Regions from separate parts of the Bradyrhizobium sp. 482_C4_N1_8 genome, predicted to be linked through region 1. Evidence: predicted binding sites of a transcription regulator. Region 1 holds the regulator's gene; each other region holds the start of a gene.
The links. The regulator HrcA, encoded in region 1, represses chaperone genes, less so after heat shock. The targets are predictions, from matches to a motif close to GTTAGCACTCNCNNNNNGNGAGTGCTAAC.

Region 1 (7,667 bases):
ATCCCGGCGGCACCGCCGGCGTCAAGCAGGACAAGATCGAGACCCCCGCGGGTCTTGCCTATTTCACCATGGAAAGCGGCAAGGCCGGCGAGACGCCGGTGAAGCGCTACTCGATGATCGTGCCGGGCGCCGGTTTCTCCGGCTATGTCGCGGTGCAGATCCCGGAGAACGCAACCAAGATCTACACCGACGAGGCGGTGCGGCAGATGTTTGCGAGCGCCGTCACCCGCAAGCAGGTCTCGGCCGAAGAGCAGATCGGGCTGATGCCGTTCAAGATCACCGATCTCGCCGATTTCAAGGACATCCGCACCCTGGCGCCGGGCTCCAGCATCATCCTGGCCGACGGCAATGAGAGTTCGGGCTATGAATCCAAGCCGTTCATGATCCTCGGCCTGATCGGCGCCACCCCGCAGCAGGCCGACGACCGCGCCCGCTTTGCCCAGGAGGCCGCGCTCCAGATCCCCGGCGTGCGCGAATCCCGCGTCACCATGTCGGAGCCGATCCGCATCAACGGCCAGCAGGGTTTCGAGACCCGGATCGACGGCGTCAGCGGCAAGGACAAGACGCCCGTGACCGTGGTGCAGTGGATCCGCTTCTCGAGCGGCGGCGCCTCGCTGCGCATCATCGCCAGCGCCCCGCGCGACCAGTGGTCGGCCGCCTTCACCCGCTTCCGCGCTGTGCGCGACGGCATCCAGCCCAAGGGTTAGTCTCAAGGGTTAGTCCAAGGGTTAGCCCAAGCGCTGGACAGAGCCGGCTGCATTTTCGGGCTTCTGTTCGTATACGAACGGAACTAGGCTTCCTTCCATTGGATCATCCTGGAGGGAGGCGAACGATGCTTGATCGACGACAAATCCTCGCGGCGCTTGGGACAAGCGCTCTCGTAGCCCTTGCTCCAACCGCGCTCCTTGCGGCCGCATCGATCAAGCCGGACGATGCCTCCGCGCTGCTCGTGATCGACGTGCAAAACTGCTTCCTGCCCGGCGGCAGCCTCGCCGTGAAGGAAGGCGAGCAGGTCGTTCCCGTCATCAACAAGATGGCGAAAGCCTTTGCGAACGTGGTGATGACCCAGGACTGGCACACGCCAGGCCACATTTCATTTGCGTCGGTGCACTCCGGCAAGAAGCCGTTCGAGACCGTCGATCTCCCCTACGGCAAGCAGGTGCTGTGGCCCGACCATTGCGTGCAGGGCACCGACGGCGCCGCGCTGTCGAAGGATCTTGCGATTCCGCATGCCGAGCTCATCATCCGCAAGGGTTTTCACAAGGACGTCGACAGCTATTCGGCCTTCCTCGAAGCCGACGGCAAGACCTCGACGGGCCTCGCCGGTTACCTGAAGGGCCGCAAGATCAAGCGCGTCTTCGTCGCCGGCCTCGCGACAGACTTCTGCGTCGCCTGGACCGCGCTCGATGCGCGCAAGGCGGGCTTCGAGGTCTATGTGGTGGAGGACGCCTGCCGCGGCATCGACACGCAGGGTTCGCTCGCAAAAGCCTGGGCCGACATGGCCAAGGCCGGCGTGAAGCGGATTCAGTCCGCGGATATCGCGGTGAGCGCGTAAGCGGCGCGAAAAGCTGCCAAACCCTCATCCTGAGGAGCGTGCTCCTTAGCACGCGTCTCGAAGGATGAAGGCCGAGCTGCAACAGCCGGGCCTGCATGGTTCGAGACGGCGCTGACGCGCCTCCTCACCATGAGGATCAACCAGTGCGCCGCTCAGTTCACTTCGTTGCTGTTCGCAGCCGGTGCAGCCTTCGTGCCGCCCTTGGCGACACCGACCAGCGCCGGGCGCAGCACGCGCTCGCCGATGGTGTAGCCGGCCTGCATGACCTGCACGACGGTGCCCGCAGGCACCGACGCATCCGGCACCTCGTACATCGCCTGCTGGAAGTTCGGGTCGAACTTCTGGCCCTGCGGATCGAACTTCTTGACGCCGTGCTTTTCCAGCGCATTGAGCAGCGAGCGCTCGGTGAGCTCGACGCCCTCGATCAGCGAGGTCAGGCCGGGATCGGCCGCGGCACGGGCCTCGGCCGGAACGGCATCGAGCGCACGCTGGAGATTGTCGGCGATGTCGAGCACGTCGCGGGCAAAGCCGGTGATGCCGTAGAGGCGGGCGTCGGCGACCTCCTTGGTGGTGCGCTTGCGCAGATTTTCCATCTCGGCCAGCGTCCGCAGCATGCGGTCACGCGCCTCGGCGGCTTCCTTCTGCAACAGCTCGACCGAGCCGGGCTCCGGATCGTCGGGCATGATGTAGGGTTTTGACACCACGGGCTCGTCGGTCGGTGGGGTAGTGTCGTCGGGCTGCCGGTCTCGATCGGTCATCGGCTCTCTTCTCGAACTCGTCTCAAGGGATTGTTGGCCCGGATATCGTGCCTAAGCTCACGAAAATCAAGCGCCCGTGATCGGAGGAAACGCCGGTCAGCCCCCCAGGAGGCGGCTGACGATGCGCGCGGCGTAGTCCACGGTCGGGATTACGCGGGCATAATTCAGCCGCGTCGGCCCGATCACGCCCAAAACGCCGACGATGTGGCCGGCGGCATCCCGATAGGGTGAGATGATGGTGGAGGAGCCTGACAAGGAAAACAGTTTGTTCTCCGAGCCGATGAAGATCCGCACGCCCTCGGCGGTCTCGGCGCGTCCCAGAAGGTCGATCACGCCGCGCTTGGTCTCGAGATCGTCGAACAGCAGGCGAACGCGCTCCAGATCCTCCAGCGCGTGCAGATCCTCGAGCAGGTTGGCGTGGCCGCGAACGATCAGCTGGCGGTCCTCGTTCTCGCCGCCGGACCAGCTCGCAATACCGGCCGAAATCACCTTCTGCGTCAGTTGGTCGAGTTCGGCGCGGGCTTCGCCGAGCGCGGTTTCGAGCTCGAGCCGCGCCTCGGCCAGCGTGCGGCCGCGAATCCGCGCATTGAGGAAATTACCGGCTTCCGTGAGCGCCGAGGAGGGAACTCCCGGCGGCAGCGACAACACGCGGTTTTCGACCTGACCGTCCTCGCCGACCAGGATCACCAGCGCCTTTTCGGGTTCCAGCCGGACGAATTCGATGTGTTTCAGCCGCGCATTGGATTTCGGGGTCAACACGACCGCTGCGGCGCGGGTGAGACCGGACAGCCGCGTCAGCGCCTCCGACAGCGCCGCCTCGACCGATTGGGCGTGACCCACCGACGTCAACTGGCTCTGGATCGACTGCCGCTCGGCGTCATTGAGGTCGCCGACCTGCATCAGGGCGTCGACGAAGAAGCGTAAGCCCAGTTCCGTCGGCAATCGGCCGGCGGAGGTGTGGGGCGCATAGATCAGGCCGAGCTGTTCCAGGTCGGCCATGACGTTGCGGACCGAGGCCGGCGACAGCGGCATCGCGATCAGCCGCGAAATATTGCGCGACCCGACCGGCTCGCCGGTCGCGAGATAGCTTTCGACAATTTGACGAAAGATGTCGCGGGAACGCTCGTTGAGCTGGGCGAGGCCTGCGCGCGGCGCGATCAGATGGATCGGATCGTGATGGGCCACGGACGGTAACTCCTCTCAGACGCTTATAATTTGTCCATCCCGGAGGGTTCTGACAAGCGTGGCGTTTGCGGGGTGGAAAACTGGGGGTGAAAAAGCCTTGCCGCCCACCCTCACCCCACCTACAAGCACCGCGAATAGCCCTTTTCCGAGAGTTTTGGAGGATTTCCCATGCGGCCAAGCCGCCGTGCGCCCGACGAATTGCGCCCCGTGACGCTGGAGCGCGGCGTGGTCAAATATGCGGAAGGCTCCTGCCTGGTGAAATTCGGCGACACCCATGTGCTGGTCACCGCCACGCTGGAAGACCGCCTGCCGCCGTGGCTGAAGGGCCAAGGCCGCGGCTGGGTCACCGCCGAATACGGCATGCTACCACGCGCGACCTCCGAACGCACCCGCCGCGAGGCCTCCGCGGGTAAACAAAGCGGCCGTACCGTCGAGATTCAGCGCCTGATCGGCCGCTCGCTTCGTACCATCGTCGATCTCGAAGCGCTCGGTGAGCGCCAGATCACGGTCGATTGCGACGTGCTCCAGGCCGACGGCGGCACGCGCACGGCCTCGATCACCGGTGCCTGGGTCGCGCTCGCCGATTGCATCAACTGGATGAAGGCGCGCAACATGATCAAGGCCAAGGTGCTGCGCGACAACGTCGCCGCGATCTCCTGCGGCATCTACAACGGCACGCCCGTGCTCGACCTCGACTATGCCGAGGATTCGGAAGCCCAGACCGACGCCAATTTCGTCCTGACCGGCGATGGCCGCATCATCGAGGTGCAGGGCACCGCGGAACGCGAACCGTTCACACAAGACGAATTCCTCGCGCTGATGGCGCTGGCCCAGAAGGGCATTGCCCGTCTCGTGGACTTGCAGAAACTGGCCGTCGCGTAGTCAATAGGCCCATGCACCGCCGAATCACCGAAAAGCTCGTCATCGCGACCCACAATCCCGGCAAGCTCGCCGAGATGAAGGAGCTGCTCGCGCCTCACGGCATCGAGGCGGTGTCGGCCGGTGAGCTCGGCCTGCCCGAGCCCGACGAGACCGGCAACGATTTCCGCAGCAATGCCGCGATCAAGGCGATCGCGGCGGCGCAGGCGACCAAGCTTCCCTCCTTCGCCGACGATTCCGGCATAGTGGTCGACGCGCTCGATGGCGCGCCCGGCATCTACAGCGCGCGCTGGGCCGGTCCAGCAAAGGATTTTACCGCCGCGATGGCGCAGATCGAGCGCCTGTTGCAGGAGCGCGGCGCCACCACGCCCGACAAGCGCACCGCGCATTTCGTATCCGCGCTCTGCGTCGCCTGGCCCGACGATCATCTCGAAGAGGTCGAGGCGCGCGTCGACGGCACCTTGGCCTGGCCGCCGCGCGGCACCGCCGGCTTCGGCTATGATCCGATGTTCCTGCCCAATGGCCACGATCGCACGTTCGGCGAGATGACCAGTATCGAGAAGCACGGCCTGCCGCCGCTTGGCCTCGGCCTGTCGCATCGCGCCCGCGCCTTCGTGAAACTGGCGGAGATCTGCCTTGAGCCGCGCTAAGCAAGCTTTCGGCGTCTATGTACACTGGCCGTTCTGCCTGTCGAAGTGCCCCTATTGCGACTTCAACAGCCACGTCCGCCACGCCGCGATCGACGAGACGCGCTTCGCTTCAGCTTTCGCGCGCGAAATCGAAACGACCGCACAGCGTGCGCCCGGGCGTGAAGTCACCTCGATCTTCCTCGGCGGCGGCACGCCTTCACTGATGCAGCCCGCGACCGTCGGCGCGGTGCTCGATGCCATCGGCAAGCACTGGCACGTCGCCAGCGATGTCGAGGTCACGCTCGAGGCAAACCCGACCAGCGTCGAAGCCACGCGTTTTGCCGGCTATCGCGCCGCCGGCGTCAACCGCGTCTCGCTCGGCGTGCAGGCACTCGACGATGCCTCGCTGAAAGCGCTGGGCCGGATGCACAGCGCCCGCGAAGCGCTCGACGCTGTCGCCATCGCGCGCCGCTCGTTCGACCGCTACTCCTTCGACCTGATCTACGCACGCCCCGACCAGACACCGGCGATGTGGGCCGACGAGCTGCGTCTCGCGATCGATGAAGCCGCGGAGCATCTGTCGCTCTATCAATTGACGATCGAGGAAGGCACGCCGTTCTTCGGCCTGCACCAGGCCGGCAAATTGAAGACGCCGGACGAAGCCGTCGCGCGCGCGCTCTATGACGTCACGCAGGAGACCTGCGACAAGCTCGGCCTGCCCGCTTACGAGATTTCAAATCACGCGCGGCGCGGCGCCGAGTGCCGGCACAATCTGGTGTATTGGCGCGGCGATGAATATGCCGGCATCGGCCCCGGTGCCCATGGCCGCCTCGACATCGACGGGATCAGGCACGCCACCGCCACCGAGAAGCGCCCCGAAGCCTGGCTGATGCGGGTCGAAACCAACGGCCACGGCAACGTCACCGACGATCTCCTCAACAGCGAGGAGCGCGCCGACGAATTTCTGCTGATGGGGCTCCGCCTCGCCGAGGGCATCGACCCCGAGCGCTACAGCGCGCTGTCGGGCCGCCCGCTTGATCCCAAGCGCATCGCGCTGTTGCGCGAGGAGGGCGCGATCATCGTGGATGCGACGGGGCGCTTGCGGGTCACGAGCAGCGGATTTCCGGTGCTTGATGCAGTGGTCGCGGATCTGGCGGCATAGCGAGCTGCCGTAGCCCGGATGGAGCGCAGCGTAATCCGGGACGCTTTCGCCACTCGGATAGAACCCGGATTGCGCTGCGCTCCATCCGGACTACGAAGCCATCAAGCCCCAAAACTCTTCGGCGAGCCCGCGACCGCCACGCCACCACCTGTCGTCACCTTCATCACCGCTAACCCACGCTCATTCGTGCCATCGGCGCGGAAGCGGAACAGGCCGTCGATGCCGGCGAAGCCGGAAGGGTTGGTGAGCACATCCGGCGAGAAGCGCGTCGGGCCCTGCGTGCGCGCGAGCGCGGCGACGAGGGCGACCGCGTCATAGGCGAGCGTCGCGGTGCGGATCGGCTCGGCACCGTATTTGGTGCGATAGCGGCCGGAGAAGGCGCGGAAGCCGGCCGGGTCCGGCGCGGCGTAGAGACCGCCTTGCAAGTTTGCATTGGCATAGACGCGCGGATTGTCCCACAGGCCGGTGCCGAGCAGCTGGATGTTGCGCAAATTCGCGCCTGCGGCCGTCATCGCATCGGCCACCGCGACGACGGCATCGCCGTCATCGGCGATGAACAGCGCATCCGCGCTGCCGAGCTGCTGCGCCACGGTGCGTGCCGGCGTCGCGCGATCGGCGCCGTATTTCTCGAAGGCGACAATGCGGCCGCCGCGCCGCGGCACCGCCGCCTTCACCGCGGCCTCGACGACATTGCCATAGGCATTGTCGGGCACGAGCACGGCGACGGAACGTTTTCCGATGCTGGCGGAATATTCGACTATGCGGTTGACGTCGGACTCCGGCAGGAAGCTCAGCAGAAAGACGCCGCGGCCGGCGATGCTGGAATCGGTCGAGAACGCGATCACCGAGATGCCGCGCGTACGCGCGACCTGCGCCACCGCCGGCACCGACTGCGCGAACAGCGGGCCCAGGATGATCTCGGCGCCCTCGTCGACCGCCTGCTGCGCGCCCGCCTGGGCGCCTTGCGGGCTGCCGTTGTCGTCCTTGATCAGGAGCTGGATGTTGGGATTCTGGAACTCGGCCAGCGCCATCTCGGCGGCGTTGCGCATCGACTGCGCGGCAAGGCCGGCATTGCCGGCGGCCGAGAGCGGCAGGATCACGGCAACCTTCACCCCGCCGCTGCCGGCGGTGGTGGCCTGTTGCGGCGGTCCGGCCGGCTGAGCCGGGGCCGGGGAGGAGCTGCTGAACGGGTTGGAGAACTGGCTGAGACTCTGCTGCACGCCGGCGCAGGCCGACAGCAAGGGGGCGCCGAGTAACAGGCCGAGTGCGCTCCGCCGGGTCGCCCCCGATAATCGGGAGCCCTGAACGGGAGATTTAGGATCGCGCGGGCCCAGCATCACAACTTCTCTTCTGACCGACCGTCGGCCGGCCGGTCACAACATTCTTTCCACGACACAAGCCGCGGATTCAGGCATATTGTCGGCAAATAGTTAACTAAAACAAAAGGATAATGACCACTTAACGCGGCCACACCTCAAGCCCTGGCTAGCTGTCCACCA
Region 2 (7,667 bases), 3.2 Mb from region 1:
AGCGGGTCGCGAAGGCGAACCTGATCCGCCGGCAGGAGGAGACCGCGGCAACGCGTTCGCTCCTGAACACCGCCCGCCTGATGGAGGAGAACCCCCTGGTGCTGCGGCTCAAGGAGCTGGAGTCGCTGGAGCGGCTGGTCGAGAAGGTCGGCCGCATCGACCTCCATGCCGGCAACGGCGAGGGCCTCGATGCCCTCCTGACCCGGCTCGTGCGCCTGAAGGCGCCCGAGAGCGCGTGAAGCAGAAGGGCCGCCCATGGGCGGCCCTTCACATCTCCATTGTCGACGCTTGCGATGAACGCGTGCGCGCGCCCGTGCGACCAAAACCATGAGTGGGTATTGCACGCGCGCGAAGGTTGCGTAATCTCACGGTGACGACCACAATCTCGACCATGGCAAGCGAATGACCACTCTTCAGCAAACGATCCGCCCTACGGCCCGGCCGCGGGAATGGAAGGCGATCGTCGTCCTGATCCTGATGATCCCGGTGCTGTGGTCGCCGCCGTTCCTGTTTCGCTTCTTCCTGTATCAGCCGTTCAACATCCCGTCGGGTTCGATGGCACCGACGCTGATGGTCGGCGACTACGTCCTTGCCGCCAAATATGCTTATGGCTACGGCCGCTATTCCTTCCCTTTCGCGCCGTCCTGGATCTCGGGCCGTGTCTTTGCCGCCGAGCCCGAGCACGGTGACGTCGTCGTGTTTCGCGCGCCAAAGGACACCTCGGTCGACTACGTCAAGCGCGTGGTCGGGGTGCCCGGCGACCGCATCCAGATGCGGCAGGGACAGCTTGTCCTCAATGACAGACCGGTGACGCGCGTCGCGCTCGCAAACGGGCTCGCCGGCACCGCCTGCGGTCTGGATGGCAGCGTCAAGGTCAAGCGCTGGCGCGAGACGCTGCCCAATGGCAATTCCTACATCACCTACGACTGCGTCGAGAACGGCTACTACGACAACACCAATGTCTACACCGTGCCGCCCGGCCATTTCTTCGTGCTGGGCGACAACCGCGACAATTCGAGCGACAGCCGCGTGATGGCAACGATGGGTTTCATCCCGATGGACAACCTCGTCGGGCGGGTGACCCTGATATTCTGGTCGCTCGATGAAGACGGCGAGCCGCACATGGAGCGGCTGGGGAAGGTCTGGTGAGGGGCCCCGTCATTCCGGGCTCGCGCTCCGCGCGCCCCGGAATGACGGGGGGAGAGAGTTTGCCTAAAACAAAAACCCCGGCATCGCTGCCGGGGTTTCGTAGTTGTTGAGGTGGTTGGACCTTAGAAGTCCATGCCGCCCATGCCGCCGCCCGGGGGCATTGCCGGACCGGCGCCGCCCTTCTTGGGCAGCTCGGCGACCATGGCTTCCGTGGTGATCAGGAGCGCGGCAACCGAGGCTGCGTTCTGGATCGCGGTACGGACCACCTTGGTCGGGTCGATGATGCCCTTGGTGACCAGGTTGACGTACTCACCCGTCTGGGAGTCGAAGCCGTAAGCGTAGGTCTTGTTCTCCAGGATCTTGCCGACGATCACCGAACCGTCTTCACCGGCGTTGATCGCGATCTGGCGAGCGGGAGCCGACAGCGCCTTGCGCACGATCTCGACGCCGGTCTTCTGGTCGTCGTTCTTGGTGCGCAGACCCTTGAGCTGCTCGGAGGCACGGAGCAGAGCGACGCCGCCGCCCGGGACGATGCCTTCCTCGACCGCCGCGCGGGTCGCATGCATCGCGTCATCAACGCGATCCTTGCGCTCCTTCACCTCGACCTCGGTCGCGCCGCCGACGCGGATCACCGCGACGCCGCCTGCGAGCTTGGCGAGACGCTCCTGGAGCTTCTCACGGTCGTAGTCCGAGGTGGTCTCCTCGATCTGCGCCTTGATCTGGGCCACGCGCGCCTCGATGTCGGCCTTCTTGCCGGCGCCGTTGACGATCGTGGTGTTCTCCTTGTCGATCATCACCTTCTTGGCGCGACCGAGCATGTTGAGCGTGACGTTCTCGAGCTTGATGCCGAGATCTTCCGAGATCGCCTGGCCGCCGGTCAGGATCGCGATGTCCTGCAGCATGGCCTTGCGGCGATCGCCGAAGCCCGGAGCCTTGACGGCCGCGACCTTCAGACCACCGCGCAGACGGTTCACGACGAGGGTCGCAAGCGCTTCGCCTTCGACGTCCTCGGCGACGATGACCAGCGGCTTGCCGGTCTGCACCACGGCCTCGAGCAGCGGCAGCAGCTCGTTCAGCGAGGAGAGCTTCTTCTCGTTGATGAGGATGTAGGCGTCGTCCATCTCAACGCGCATCTTGTCGGCGTTGGTGACGAAGTAGGGCGAGATGTAGCCGCGGTCGAACTGCATGCCCTCGACGACGTCGAGCTCGGTCTCGAGCGACTTGGCTTCCTCGACGGTGATGACACCCTCGTTGCCGACCTTCTTCATGGCGTCGGAGAGGAACTTGCCGATTTCGGCATCGCCGTTGGCGGAGATGGTGCCGACCTGGGCGATCTCGTCGTTCGAGGTGACCTTCTTGGAGTTCTTGACGAGGTCGGCGACCACGGCTTCCACGGCCAGGTCGATACCACGCTTCAGGTCCATCGGGTTCATGCCGGCGGCAACCGACTTTGCGCCTTCACGAACGATCGCAGCCGCGAGCACGGTTGCGGTGGTGGTGCCGTCGCCGGCCGCGTCAGCCGACTTGGAGGCGACTTCGCGCACCATCTGTGCGCCCATGTTCTCGAACTTGTCGTCGAGCTCGATCTCCTTGGCGACGGTGACGCCGTCCTTGGTGATGCGGGGAGCGCCGAACGACTTGTCGAGGACGACGTTGCGGCCCTTGGGGCCGAGCGTCACCTTGACGGCGTTGGCGAGGATGTCGACGCCACGCAGCATCTTGTCGCGTGCATCGACGCCGAATTTGACTTCTTTAGCTGACATCTGGATTTTTCCTTAGGTGTTTAGCTGGTGGGGAGAGGGGGCTCTTAGGCCGCCTTCTTCTTGGAAGCGGGGACGTCGAGGACGCCCATGATGTCGCTTTCCTTCATGATCAGCAGGTCGACGTTGTCGATCTTGACCTCGGTGCCGGACCACTTGCCGAACAGCACGCGGTCGCCGACCTTCAGGTCGATCGGGATCAGCTTGCCAGCTTCGTCGCGGCCACCGGGGCCGACGGCGACGACTTCGCCCTGCGAGGGCTTTTCCTTGGCAGTGTCGGGAATGATGATGCCGCCGGCGGTCTTCTCTTCTGCGTCGATACGCTTGACCACGACGCGGTCGTGAAGCGGACGGAATTTCATGCAGTCCTCCTAAGTAGTTGCACGGTATGGGAATTTTTTGGCGTTAGCAGTCTGTGCCAGCGAGTGCTAGCACAGGCGAGGCTGAAATAGGACAGGAATTTTGCGGGGGCAAGGGCTTCTAGCAGAAAAATCGGCACTCTGAAGGCCCGGGTGCCAGAATCTCTTTACCATCGTTAACCCGCCCGGTGACCGTATTAGCACGGAGCCGCCTCTGCTGCTAAAGCATTGAATTTCAACAGCTTGTTAAACTTTTAGGCTTGAGATGGATTGTCAGTTTGCGTCACATTTCTCTCATGTGAGCGCATCAGTACCGGGTGGCTCGTAAGGCGCACACCGACCAAGCCGCCCCTTGAATGCGCTCCTGCAAAGGAGGTTGGCATGGGCTTGCGGAGTGGGGGCGTTTCCGAAGATTTCCGGAAACAGCTTTTGGGTTACGGGCTGACGACGGCGCAAATTCTCTATCGGATGCCCGATCATCCCTCGCTTCTCCAGACCTACGTCTGGCAGAACTACGACATGTTTCCGAAATTTCCGGCGCTGAAGGATTTCCTGGCGTTCTGGCAGGAGAAGCTCGACGGTCCGCTCCATTCGGTGACCGTCGCGCATTCCAAGCTGATCAAGCCGGCCGAGCTGCGCGCCGTGGATGGCGTGTTCCGGCTGCATTGAACAGCGCGCCGGCATCGTAGGGTGGGCAAAGGCGCGCTCGCGCCGTGCCCACCATCTCTCCACGATTGCATCTGGCAATGGTGGGCACGCTTTCGCTTTGCCCACCCTACGATATCTCGTTCTGTGCTAGCCTCCGCCTATAACAACAGGGAGGCGGCCCATGGCCAAGAAAACAAAATCGCGCAGTGCAGCCCAGGCCGCGGTGAAGAAGCAGAGCGGAGCCAAGGCCGTGGCACGATCCTCGGCGCGCAAGGCGGTGAAGGCAAAGGCGCGCACGACACCGGCGAAGGCCGCTCCGAAAAAGCCCGCCCGTCCCAAGCAGCGCATCGCCATCAGCCATCACCGCGAGGAAGACTTCAAGGCCGACGGCCTGCGCGTCTACGCTAAGTATCGCGACCTCGGCATCGCCGAAGCCAGCCACGGCCTCGCGCAAGCCCACGTGATCCGCCTGCAAGGACCCTGCGATCCGAACGAGGTGTCGAAGCTGCACTTCCACGACGTCGAATTCCAGATGGTCTACGTGCTCAAGGGCTGGGTGAAGACCTACATGGACGGCCAGGGCGAGACCTTGATGAAGGAAGGCAGCGCCTGGACCCAGCCGCCGAAAATCAAGCACATGATCCTGGATTATTCGGATGACGTGGAGCTGCTGGAGGTGATCCTGCCGGCGGAGTTCAGGACGGTGGAGTTGAAGGCCTAGACGCAGTCGGGAAGGGCGCGCACGTCTCTCCGCTCGTCATTGCGAGGAGCCCTTGCGACGAAGCAATCCAGACTATCTCCGCGGAAAGATTCTGGATTGCTTCGCTTCGCTCGCAATGACGGGTGGAGAGAGCCTAACTCAACACCCCCACCACCGCGCCCATCAAACACGTCGTCAGCGTCCCCGACACGATCGATTTCAGCCCGAGCGCGTTGATCTCCTCGCGCCGCTCCGGCGCCATCACCCCTAAGCCGCCGATCATGATGCCGAGGCTGGCGAAATTGGCGAAGCCGCACATTGCGTAGAGCATGATCAAGCGCGAGCGCGGATCGAGCGTATCGGGCGGCAGTTTTGAGAAGTCGACATAGGCGATCAGCTCGTTGAGCACGGTCTTGGTGCCCATCAGGCTGCCGGCGGTCACCGCCTGGTCCCAGGGCAATCCCATCAGCCAGCACACCGGCGCCATCACGAGGCCCAGCAGCCGCTGCAACGAGATCGCGGCGCCGCCGATATTAGGCAGCAGGCCGAGGACGGCATTGACGAGATAGACCAGCGCCACCAGCACCAGCAGCATGGCGACGATGTTGATCAGCAGTTCGATCCCCGCGCTCGTCCCCTTCACGATCGCATCCATCGGGCCGGAGACATCCATCTCGGGATCCTCCAGCGCGCCGCCGGTGCGCTTGTCTGACGTCTCCGGCACCATGATCAGGCTGACGAGGATCGCGGCGGGTGCACCCAGCACGGAGGCGATGACGAAATGCGCGGCGGCATCGGGAATGAGCGGCGCCAGCAGCGTCGCATAGAGCACCAGCACAGTGCCGGCGATGCCGGCCATGCCGCCGGTCATCACCAGGAACAATTCGCTGCGCGTCATCTGCGCCAGATACGGCCGCACGAACAGCGGTGCCTCGACCATGCCGAGGAAGATGTTGGCCGCGGTCGAGAGCCCGACCGCGCCGCCGACGCCCAGCGTCCGCTCCAGCAGCCAGGCCATGCCGCGCACGATTGGCGGCAGCACGCGCCAATAGAACAACAGCGTCGTCAGCACGCTCATGACCAGCACGATCGGCAGCGCCTGGAACGCCAGGATGAAATCGGCGCCCGGCACCTTCAGATCGAAGGGCAGGGGACCGCCCCCGACATAGCCGAACACGAAGGAGGAGCCGGCGCGCGAGGCCGCCGAGATCGCTCCGACCGCGTCGTTGATCGCCCCAAAAGCCCGTGCGACGACGGGCACTTTCAGGAGGACGGCGGCGGTGACGAAGGTCGCGACGAGGCCAATCGCCGCCTGCCGCAGCGATACGGCGCGCCGATTCTCTGCCAACGCGAAAGCGATCAACAGCAATGCGAAAATGCCGAGTGCCGATTGCAAGCGCAGCATGGTGTCCCCAAACCCCCAATGATTATGGCCGCGCCCGCGTTGCAAACGCAATGCCGGGAGGTTGACCTGAGCCTCCCGCTGTTGACAAGCAGGTGCGCCTCAGTCACGCGGGGGCACGTCGACATCAGGGGGCGGACGGTCCAGCGTGACCCAAGAGGCGATGCCAGAGCAGCCAATATCAGCCAGTCCGCCGGTCAGTGCCCGCGCGCTCCTTGCCCACCGCGCCTTCCTGTTCTTCCTGCTCTCGCGCAGCCTGTCGCGCTTTTCCAGCCAGATCGCGGCGGTCGCGATCGGCTGGCAGATCTATGATCTCACCGGCTCGGCCTTCGATCTCGGCATGGTCGGCCTCGTGCAATTCCTGCCCACCGCGCTTCTGGTGTTCGTCGCCGGCCACGCCGCCGACCGTTTCGAGCGCAAGCGCGTGGTCCAGCTCTGCCAGCTCGTGGAAGCCGCGACCGCGCTCTATCTCGCAATCATCACCTATCTCGGCCTGGTCAGCGAGGTGCAGATATTCATCGCGACCTTCGTGCTCGGCATTGCCGGCGCCTTCGAGAGCCCGACCACCGCTGCGCTGCTGCCGCTGATCGCGCCGCAGGGATCGCTCCAGCGCGCAACAGCAGTCGCGAGCGGCGCGGGGCAGGTCGCAACCATCACCGGGCCGGCGCTCGGCGGCTTTGCCTATGCGGTCGCGCCGCATCTTGCCTATGCCGTGATGCTGCTGTTCTGGATTCTCGGGATGATTTTGACCGGCTTCATCCGGCCGCGCCCGCAGGCGGTCTCCAAGGAGGGGACGGACGCCGACAACATCTTCGCCGGCGTCCGTTTCATCCGCAGCAACCCGGCGATCCTCGGCACCATCTCGCTCGATCTGTTTGCCGTGCTGTTCGGCGGCGTCACCGCGCTGTTGCCGATCTATGCCCGCGACATCCTCCAGACCGGCCCGATGGGGCTCGGGATCTTGCGCGCCGCGCCCGCGATCGGTGCGCTGCTGATGACCATGGTGCTGGCGCGTCACGCCATCTCGCGGCATGTAGGCCTGCGCATGTTCCAGGCCGTGATCGTGTTCGGCGTCGCCACGGTCGTGTTCGCGCTGTCGTCGTGGATGTGGCTGTCGGTGTTATCGCTCGCGGTTCTCGGCGCAGCCGACACGATCAGCGTCGTGATCCGCTTCTCGCTGGTACAGCTCTCAACCCCCGACGAGATGCGTGGCCGGGTCGGCGCGGTGAACTTCCTCTTCATCAACGCCTCCAACCAGCTCGGCCAGTTCGAGAGCGGCGTCGCAGCCGCGCTGCTCGGCGCCATGCCTGCGGCCGTGCTCGGCGGCGTCTGCACCGTCGCGGTCGCGCTGCTGTGGATGAAGCTGTTTCCGGCGCTACGGCAGGTGGAGAGCTTGGAGTAGGGGCTCCTGGCTGCGGCGAGATCGTTTCCGGATTGCTAACGCCGCTACCTGCTTTTTCTGCCGTCATTGACTGCGGGTTAAACGCGCAACGCTACCATACCGGCATGATCCGCATCGGGCAGCGCCAGTTCGAAGTACCGCTTTGGTTGTGGGTGGCCGTGCCGCTCGTATCGGCCATCTACGCGGTTTCCGGCGCGAACGTCCTGCTGCCCCGCTTCGGCGTTCCGGACGAGACCTTTTTCCTGAT
Region 3 (7,667 bases), 7.8 Mb from region 1:
TTTCATGTCGAGCGTCAGACGATCACATCACCACGACCTTGGTGCCGACATTGACGCGGCCGTAGAGGTCGATGACGTCCTCGTTACGCATGCGGATGCAGCCTGAGGAGACGTTGGTGCCGATGGTCCAGGGCTCGTTGGAGCCGTGGATGCGGTAGAGCGTCGAGCCAAGATACATCGCCCGCGCGCCCAGCGGGTTTTCCGGGCCGCCTTCCATGTGCCGCGGCAGGTCGGGCCGGCGCGCGATCATTTCCGCCGGCGGCGTCCAGTCCGGCCATTCGCGCTTGGCCGTGATCGACTTCACGCCGGACCAGGTGAAGCCGGGACGGCCGACGCCGATGCCGTAGCGCATCGCCCGGCCGTTGCCCTCGATCAGATAGAGGAACTTGTTCGGCGTATCGACCACGATGGTGCCGGCAGTTTCCTTGCCGCTATAGTCGACGGATTGCTTCTCGAATCTCGGATCGAACGGACGCTGGCGCGGATCGACCGCCTCCTGCTGGAGACCTGCGCCTTGCTGATATCCACCCTGCATCTGCGGCTCGCCCATCGGTGGCAGGCGGCGCTGGTCGTAATAGCCGGGCTGCTGCTGATAAACCGGCTGCTGCGGCGCGTAGGCCGGGCCGCGGCCGGGACCGTCACCGAACAGGAACTCGATGAAGCCGCCGCCCATATTCGCATTGGAGGCGACACGCACCGGCGCCGGCTGCACCTGCGGCTGGTAGAGCACCGCGGGCGGATCGTTCGGCACACTATTGTCGAAGGCGCTGGCGCTGTTCGCGCCGGCAATGAAGGTGCAAGCGCTGCCGAGCAGCGCGACAGACATTTTCTTGAACATCGACGTACTCTGTACTGTTTCGTCTAGATCCCATGCGTCGTGCAGAGCCGATGGCTGACCGGCGACCGCGACGTGGTCAATAAAGAGCAAAAGCCGTTTTGTTTGGTAAACGTATCAGCCGTTTCGATTCACCACGTCGCGAGCGAGGGTGCAATTTGGCGATCAGCGTTTATTTTCCATGAACGCCGCAGGCCCATGGTTAATCGCTTCTTTTCGCGCCGTCGCGTGCGGCCGCGCAACAGTTCCCGCTGTGAACCTCGTGTTAAATTGCTTCTGTCTACAAAGACGCGTGAGTGAGGTGGGGGGAGTTCCTGATGGCTATTCACCGCAAACGTTTTCGTGTCGAGGAGGCTATTGTCGGCGAGATGCCCAGCCCCGAAATGATTGAGGAGGCTGCGCCGATGCATAACGAGATCATGGCGGAGCTGCGTGCGATCCGCGCACAGATGGCGAAGGGCACCGTGCCCTTGTCCGGCAGCGCGGCCATGGCGGCGATCGACGCTTCCACCGCCCACGAGCTCTCCGAAGCTCGTACCATGCTCGATACTTACCGGGCGCAGATCGAGCAGTGCGAGAAGCTGAAGGTCGAGCTCGACCTCATCCACGACGCCATCGACCGCACCAAGCGCGAGATCGCGACGCTGCACGGCAAGAGCTTCGACGGCGGCGAGATGGCCAAGGTCAATGGCGAGCTCGGCGCGGTCGTCGGCGGCACCGAGCAGGCGACCCAGCAGATCCTCGAAGCCGCCGAATCGATCGACCAGGCGGCCAGCGCGATGTCCAAGGTGCAATCGGCCGACCAGCAGAAGCGGCTCGCCGACGACATCCAGGAACGCGTCATCTCGATCTTCGAAGCCTGCAACTTCCAGGACCTGACCGGCCAGCGCATCAGCAAGGTCATGACCACGATGAAGTTCATCGAGCAGCACATCAATGCGATGATGGAGATCTGGGGCGGCGTCGACGCGATCAAGGCCCATGTGCCCGCGCCGGCCGACACCCGCAGCGACGACGAAAAGCTCCTCAACGGCCCCAAGCTCGCCGGCGACGTCGGCCACGCCTCGCAGGACGACATCGACGCGCTGTTCGACTGATCGGGCGCGGCATTACGGAAAAACAAAACGCCGGCGAGAGCCGGCGTTTTTGTTTTTGGGGCCATCCCCTCCACTGTCATCGCCCGGCCTTGACCGGGCGATCCAGTATTCCAGAGGCGGCGGTGATTGAGCCGAGAGGCCGCGGCGTACTGGATGCCCCGGTCAAGCCGGGGCATGACGAAGGAGAAACTACGCCCTTGGCGCGCAGCGGACGTAGACCATGTTGCCGTAGCGGGTGGCGGCGTCCTTGTCGATGAAGCGGGTGATCAGGACGCGGCCGTCGAAGGAGACGATCTCGCGGTCCTGCTCGCCGGGGGTGGGACCCGCCGGGCCGATGTAGTTCTTGCCGCTGGGCGAGCCCTTCAGCCGCAGCTCCTGCGGCGTCGCCTGGTCGGCGAGATGCATGATCACGCCGCCGGAGGAACCGGCGGTGATCACGTAGGGATTCTTGCACTGCGCCCGGGCCGCGGCCTCGGTGCGGGCGCGGTCGGCCGGGTTCTGGAACGAGGCGAGACCCCAGCGGCCGACGATCTCGTCGGCGCGGATGCTCGCCGGCATTTCCGGGCCGGTGCCGGGCTCAGCCTCGGGCGGCGGCGAAGACGACGAGAACGACGGCAGGCTCATACCGCCGCCGCAGGCGCCAAGCAGCAGCGCCAGGCAGGAGGCGGCCGCCAGATTGGCAACCGTGCGTGCGTGAGCTGACCTGATCATGACATTCCCCCGAGCAAACCGTCCCCCAAATGAGACCCCGACCGCATCCCTCCTGCAGCCAAGCGCAAAACCGCTGTCGGAGCAATGACGTCCTTTATACGCCAGCGCGACCAATAAGTTTCTCTAGACACGATCCTATATCCGCCTCACCAATCGCTTAACCACCCTTGCTTGACAGGATCGCGGCCAAGCCATATTTCCGGGCGCACTATTAGCACTCGGAAAGCCCGATTGCTAAGCGCGCCGTTCGATCCTCGGCAAGAGGGTGGACGGACGCCGCCCCTACCCACTTCCATTCCTTCCGAAGCGAGCCTCCAAAGGGAAACGTCATGGCTAAATCCAAATTTCGTCCGCTGCATGACCGTGTCGTGGTCAAACGTATCGACGCCGAGGAAAAGACCAAGGGCGGCATCATCATTCCGGACACCGCCAAGGAAAAGCCGTCCCAGGGCGAGGTCGTCGCCGTCGGCCCCGGCGGCCGCGACGAGGCCGGCAAGCTGATCCCGATCGACCTCAAGGTCGGCGACCGCGTGCTGTTCGGCAAGTGGTCGGGCACCGAGGTCAAGATCGACAACGAAGAGCTCCTGATCATGAAGGAGTCGGACATCATGGGCGTCATGGCCTAAGGCCGTCAGCCTGAACAGCCGCTGAATGTCATGCCCGGATCGCGCGATCCGGGCATTCGGTCATTCCGCAAGCGGCAAACACATCACGAAACACGAGGGATTGAAGAAATGGCTGCCAAAGACGTCAAGTTTTCCGGAGACGCGCGCGATCGCATGCTGCGCGGCGTCGACATTCTCGCCAACGCCGTCAAGGTGACGCTCGGTCCGAAGGGCCGCAACGTCGTCATCGAGAAGAGCTTCGGCGCGCCCCGCATCACCAAGGACGGCGTCACCGTCGCCAAGGAGATCGAGCTCGAGGACAAGTTCGAGAACATGGGCGCCCAGATGCTGCGTGAGGTCGCCTCCAAGACCAACGACCTCGCCGGCGACGGCACCACCACCGCGACCGTGCTGGCCCAGGCCATCGTGCGCGAAGGCGCCAAGGCGGTTGCCGCCGGCATGAACCCGATGGACCTCAAGCGCGGCATCGACATCGCGGTTGCAGCGGTGATCAAGGACATTGAAAAGCGCGCCAAGCCGGTCGCCGCCTCCTCCGAGGTCGCCCAGGTCGGCACCATCTCGGCCAACGGCGATGCCGCCATCGGCAAGATGATCGCCCAGGCGATGCAGAAGGTCGGCAACGAGGGCGTCATCACCGTCGAGGAGAACAAGTCACTCGACACCGAGGTCGACATCGTCGAGGGCATGAAGTTCGACCGCGGCTATCTGTCGCCCTACTTCGTCACCAACGCCGAGAAGATGACCGCCGAGCTCGAGGACGCCTACATCCTCCTGCACGAGAAGAAGCTGTCCGGCCTGCAGGCCATGCTGCCGGTGCTGGAAGCCGTGGTGCAGTCGGGCAAGCCGCTCGTCATCATCGCCGAGGACGTCGAGGGCGAGGCGCTGGCCACCCTGGTCGTCAACCGCCTGCGTGGCGGCCTGAAGGTCGCCGCCGTCAAGGCGCCGGGCTTCGGCGACCGCCGCAAGGCCATGCTCGAGGACCTCGCGATCCTCACCGGCGGCCAGCTCATCTCCGAGGACCTCGGCATGAAGCTCGAGAACGTCACGGTGAAGATGCTCGGTCGCGCCGGCAAGGTCGTGATCGACAAGGAGAACACCACGATCGTCAAGGGCGCCGGCAAGAAGCCGGAGATCGAGGCCCGCGTCGGCCAGATCAAGGCCCAGATCGAGGAGACCACCTCGGACTACGACCGTGAGAAGCTCCAGGAGCGCCTCGCCAAGCTCGCCGGCGGCGTCGCGGTGATCCGCGTCGGCGGCGCGACCGAGATCGAGGTCAAGGAGAAGAAGGACCGCGTCGAGGACGCGCTCAACGCCACCCGCGCCGCGGTGCAGGAAGGCATCGTCCCCGGCGGCGGCGTCGCGCTGCTGCGCGCCAAGAAGGCGGTGGGCCGTCTCACCAACGCCAATGCCGACGTCCAGGCCGGCATCAACATCGTGCTGAAGGCGCTGGAAGCCCCGATCCGCCAGATCTCCGAGAACGCGGGCGTGGAAGGCTCGATCGTGGTCGGCAAGATCCTGGAGAACAAGTCCGAGACCTTCGGCTTCGACGCCCAGAACGAGGACTATGTCGACATGGTCGAGAAGGGCATCATCGATCCCGCCAAGGTGGTCCGCACCGCACTGCAGGACGCCTCGTCCGTGGCCGGCCTGCTGGTGACCACCGAGGCCATGGTCGCCGAAACGCCGAAGAAGGAAGCTCCGCCCGCCATGCCGGGCGGCGGCGGCATGGGCGGCTTCTAAGCCTCCGTTCCGTTACAATGTTGCGAAGGCCGCCTCCGGGCGGCCTTCTTTTTTGCCGACCCTGCCCCTTCTGCTTTCCAATTCAACCGGCGGCCAAAACCCACTACGGTGGCGCGCCGATTCGATTGCGCGAGGATTCATCGATGCGTGCGCTTCTGGTTTGTTCGACAGCCCTTTTGGCGGCCCTGCTTGCCGTCTCGCCCGATGTCGCATCGGCCCAGATGAAGCTGTCGCCGAAGGCCGCGGCGCCGGGCGGGACGGAGACCCGCTATTTCACCTCGATCGACGGCCTGATGGACGGCAATGCCGACGTGATCCTGAAGGAGACGCGGCAGGGCAAGACGGTGACGGCGGCCGTGCTCGACGTCTGCTATCCCGTCGCAAAGAATTCCGACCGCAAGGACCGCTTCGTCGTCAATCTCCAGGTCGCGGGCCAGAACCTGACGGGCACGACGCAGAGCCTCGGCGAGAAGGCGCCCGTCACCGTCAAGCTGCTGCGCAAACAGTCCGGCGACACGTTCGAGTTCCGCGGCCAGATCGCGATCGGCCAGGCCGTGACCGAGGTCACCTCGCCCGACAATTCCGATCTCAGCGAGAAGGAATTTCAGGACAACCAGACCTCCGACGACGGCATCACGCCGCAGCCGAAGGATTTCACCGACGTCTCTCCGGAAGCGATCGCGGTCAAGGTCAAGCTGGATGCGGCGACCGAGTTCCTGAAGAGCCTGAAGGGCCAGGACGTCGAGGTGACGCTGGCGAGCCTGACCGTCGGCTGCGACGCGCTGCGTGCCGGCGAGCAGACCATCAACATGTCGGTCGATCCGGAACGCGCCGGCGCGCTGCTGGCGAAGTTCAAGGCGATGCCCGGCGTCACCGCGGCGGGCTGGACCGCGGGCATGACCGAGATGGACCGCACCATCCGCTTTCCCGCAGCCGACTGGCGCGACGGCGACAAGATCAGCCGTGACAAGCTCGCCTCAGCCGTCGCCGGCGTGATGAGCCGGACGCTTGCGGCAAAGCAGGTCTCGCACAGCTTCAACCCGGCCACCGGCAAGCTCAAGCTCGTCTTCAAGCGACCGAACCAGGATTTTCCGGCACTCGAGCTCACCGACACGATCGAGGTTGCAGGCCTCATCTCGCCCGACAAGCCCGGCACGACCGACAAACTGATGCTTTGGATCGGCAGCCCCTCGACCACGACCGCCGATGAGAGCAGCGGCGCCAAGCTCAATCTCTCGGACGACGCTTCGGCCGACGAGGAAGGCGATCAGCCCGACGACAACGGCTCGATCGAGGCCCTCGCGAAAGAGCTGAAAGGCCAGCGCTGGGACGCCGACAAGTCGGTGTGGAAGTAGGCTCTCGTGCCCCGGACGCAGCGCAGCACGTCAGTGATGCGCTGCTGAGCCGGGGCCCAGAGGCCGCAAGCGAAGTCGCCGATCGAGTCTGGGTCCCGGCTCTGCGCAGCAGCGTTGCACGCTGCAGCGCGTCCGGGACACGAGACCTAATTCCCCGTCGTGCGAAAGCGCAGCGGCTTGGGACCGATCAGTGTCAGTACGTCGCCCTGACGCTTCCAGGTCTCGACGCTGCTGAGCGACGCGACGAGTTCGTCGTCGGCCTGCGCCCTGGCCGGCGGACAGGAACGGTCCTGGATCTGGCCGGGGACGAAGATCACCGTGTTGCCGGCGACCGAGAACTGGCCCTTGCCGCCCTTGCACCAGAGCTCCAGCACGACTTCGCCATTGTCGCCGATCTCGATGTTCGGAATCCGCTTCGATCCCGGCTGCGGCAGGGCCTCCAGCGTCATCTCGGTACCGAACGGAAAACCGTCCTCTGCACGCGCCAGCGTGGACATCGCGAGCATTGCAACCGCCAAACACGCCATCTGCTTTAGCGAAACCATGAGACCTCTCGACCGACCTGATTTGCGGCACCTTCTATAAGACGGCGGCGCCGTTGAGAAGGTTCGCGGAGGCTAAAGCGCGATGAGATTGGGACGAATCGTCATCGTGCTTCAGCTTGTTGTTTGAGCATGATTTTTTCGGAAAACCGCTTCGCACTTTTCCGGATCATGCTTTAGATGCAAAAATCCCCGCAAGGCGGCGAAGCCCTGCGGGGATTTGCGTTGAAGCGTGGCGTGGTCTGCTACTTCAGCACCATCGCCGTGAACGGCCAGACATAGGCCTGCAACGTCACGAACAGGCCGACCAGAGAGGCCAGCACGATCGAGTGCCAGAACACGAAGCGCAGGATCGTGCCCTCATGGCCGTACCAGTTGGTGGCAGTGGAGGCGACGACGATCGATTGCGCGTCGATCATCTTGCCCATCACGCCGCCGGACGAGTTGGCCGCGGCCATCAGGATCGGCGACAGGCCGAGTTGCTCGGACGTGATCTTTTGGAGATTGCCGAACAGCACGTTGGAAGCGGTGTCCGACCCCGTCAGCGCCACGCCGAGCCAGCCCAGCAGCGTGCCGAAGAAGGGATAGAGCACGCCGGTTGCGGCAAAGGCGAGGCCGAGCGTTGCGTCGACGCCGGAGAGCCGCGTCAGCGTGCCGATTGCGAGCATCGCCGAGATCGTGATCAGCGAGATCGCGCAGAGCCGTATGGTGCGGCCGTATTGGATCAGCAGCCTGCCGGGACCGACGCCCATCAGGAAGCC

Region 2: a site for HrcA is predicted at 3,314-3,342, ahead of AB7Z56_RS16050 (co-chaperone GroES). Genes of this name have one in related genera too.
Region 3: a site for HrcA is predicted at 2,854-2,882, ahead of AB7Z56_RS38275 (co-chaperone GroES). Genes of this name have one in related genera too.

The regions. Positions count from the first base shown of each region.
Region 1 is NZ_CP197231.1:218,414-226,080, forward strand. It holds gene AB7Z56_RS00965 (hypothetical protein) at 1-707, shown strand, start outside; gene pncA (bifunctional nicotinamidase/pyrazinamidase) at 833-1,555, shown strand; gene grpE (nucleotide exchange factor GrpE) at 1,708-2,313, opposite strand; gene hrcA (heat-inducible transcriptional repressor HrcA) at 2,410-3,498, opposite strand; gene rph (ribonuclease PH) at 3,667-4,380, shown strand; gene rdgB (RdgB/HAM1 family non-canonical purine NTP pyrophosphatase) at 4,392-5,027, shown strand; gene hemW (radical SAM family heme chaperone HemW) at 5,014-6,168, shown strand; gene AB7Z56_RS01000 (penicillin-binding protein activator) at 6,270-7,505, opposite strand.
Region 2 is NZ_CP197231.1:3,436,974-3,444,640, forward strand. It holds gene AB7Z56_RS16035 (slipin family protein) at 1-239, shown strand, start outside; gene lepB (signal peptidase I) at 403-1,149, shown strand; gene groL (chaperonin GroEL) at 1,272-2,912, opposite strand; gene AB7Z56_RS16050 (co-chaperone GroES) at 2,957-3,271, opposite strand; gene AB7Z56_RS16055 (usg protein) at 3,650-3,937, shown strand; gene AB7Z56_RS16060 (cupin domain-containing protein) at 4,098-4,637, shown strand; gene AB7Z56_RS16065 (NupC/NupG family nucleoside CNT transporter) at 4,771-6,021, opposite strand; gene AB7Z56_RS16070 (MFS transporter) at 6,182-7,420, shown strand; gene AB7Z56_RS16075 (hypothetical protein) at 7,525-7,667, shown strand, end outside.
Region 3 is NZ_CP197231.1:8,060,760-8,068,426, forward strand. It holds gene AB7Z56_RS38260 (L,D-transpeptidase) at 23-838, opposite strand; gene AB7Z56_RS38265 (protein phosphatase CheZ) at 1,153-1,932, shown strand; gene AB7Z56_RS38270 (hypothetical protein) at 2,122-2,643, opposite strand; gene AB7Z56_RS38275 (co-chaperone GroES) at 2,973-3,269, shown strand; gene groL (chaperonin GroEL) at 3,378-5,009, shown strand; gene AB7Z56_RS38285 (hypothetical protein) at 5,153-6,364, shown strand; gene AB7Z56_RS38290 (META domain-containing protein) at 6,511-6,909, opposite strand; gene AB7Z56_RS38295 (L-lactate permease) at 7,152-7,667, opposite strand, start outside.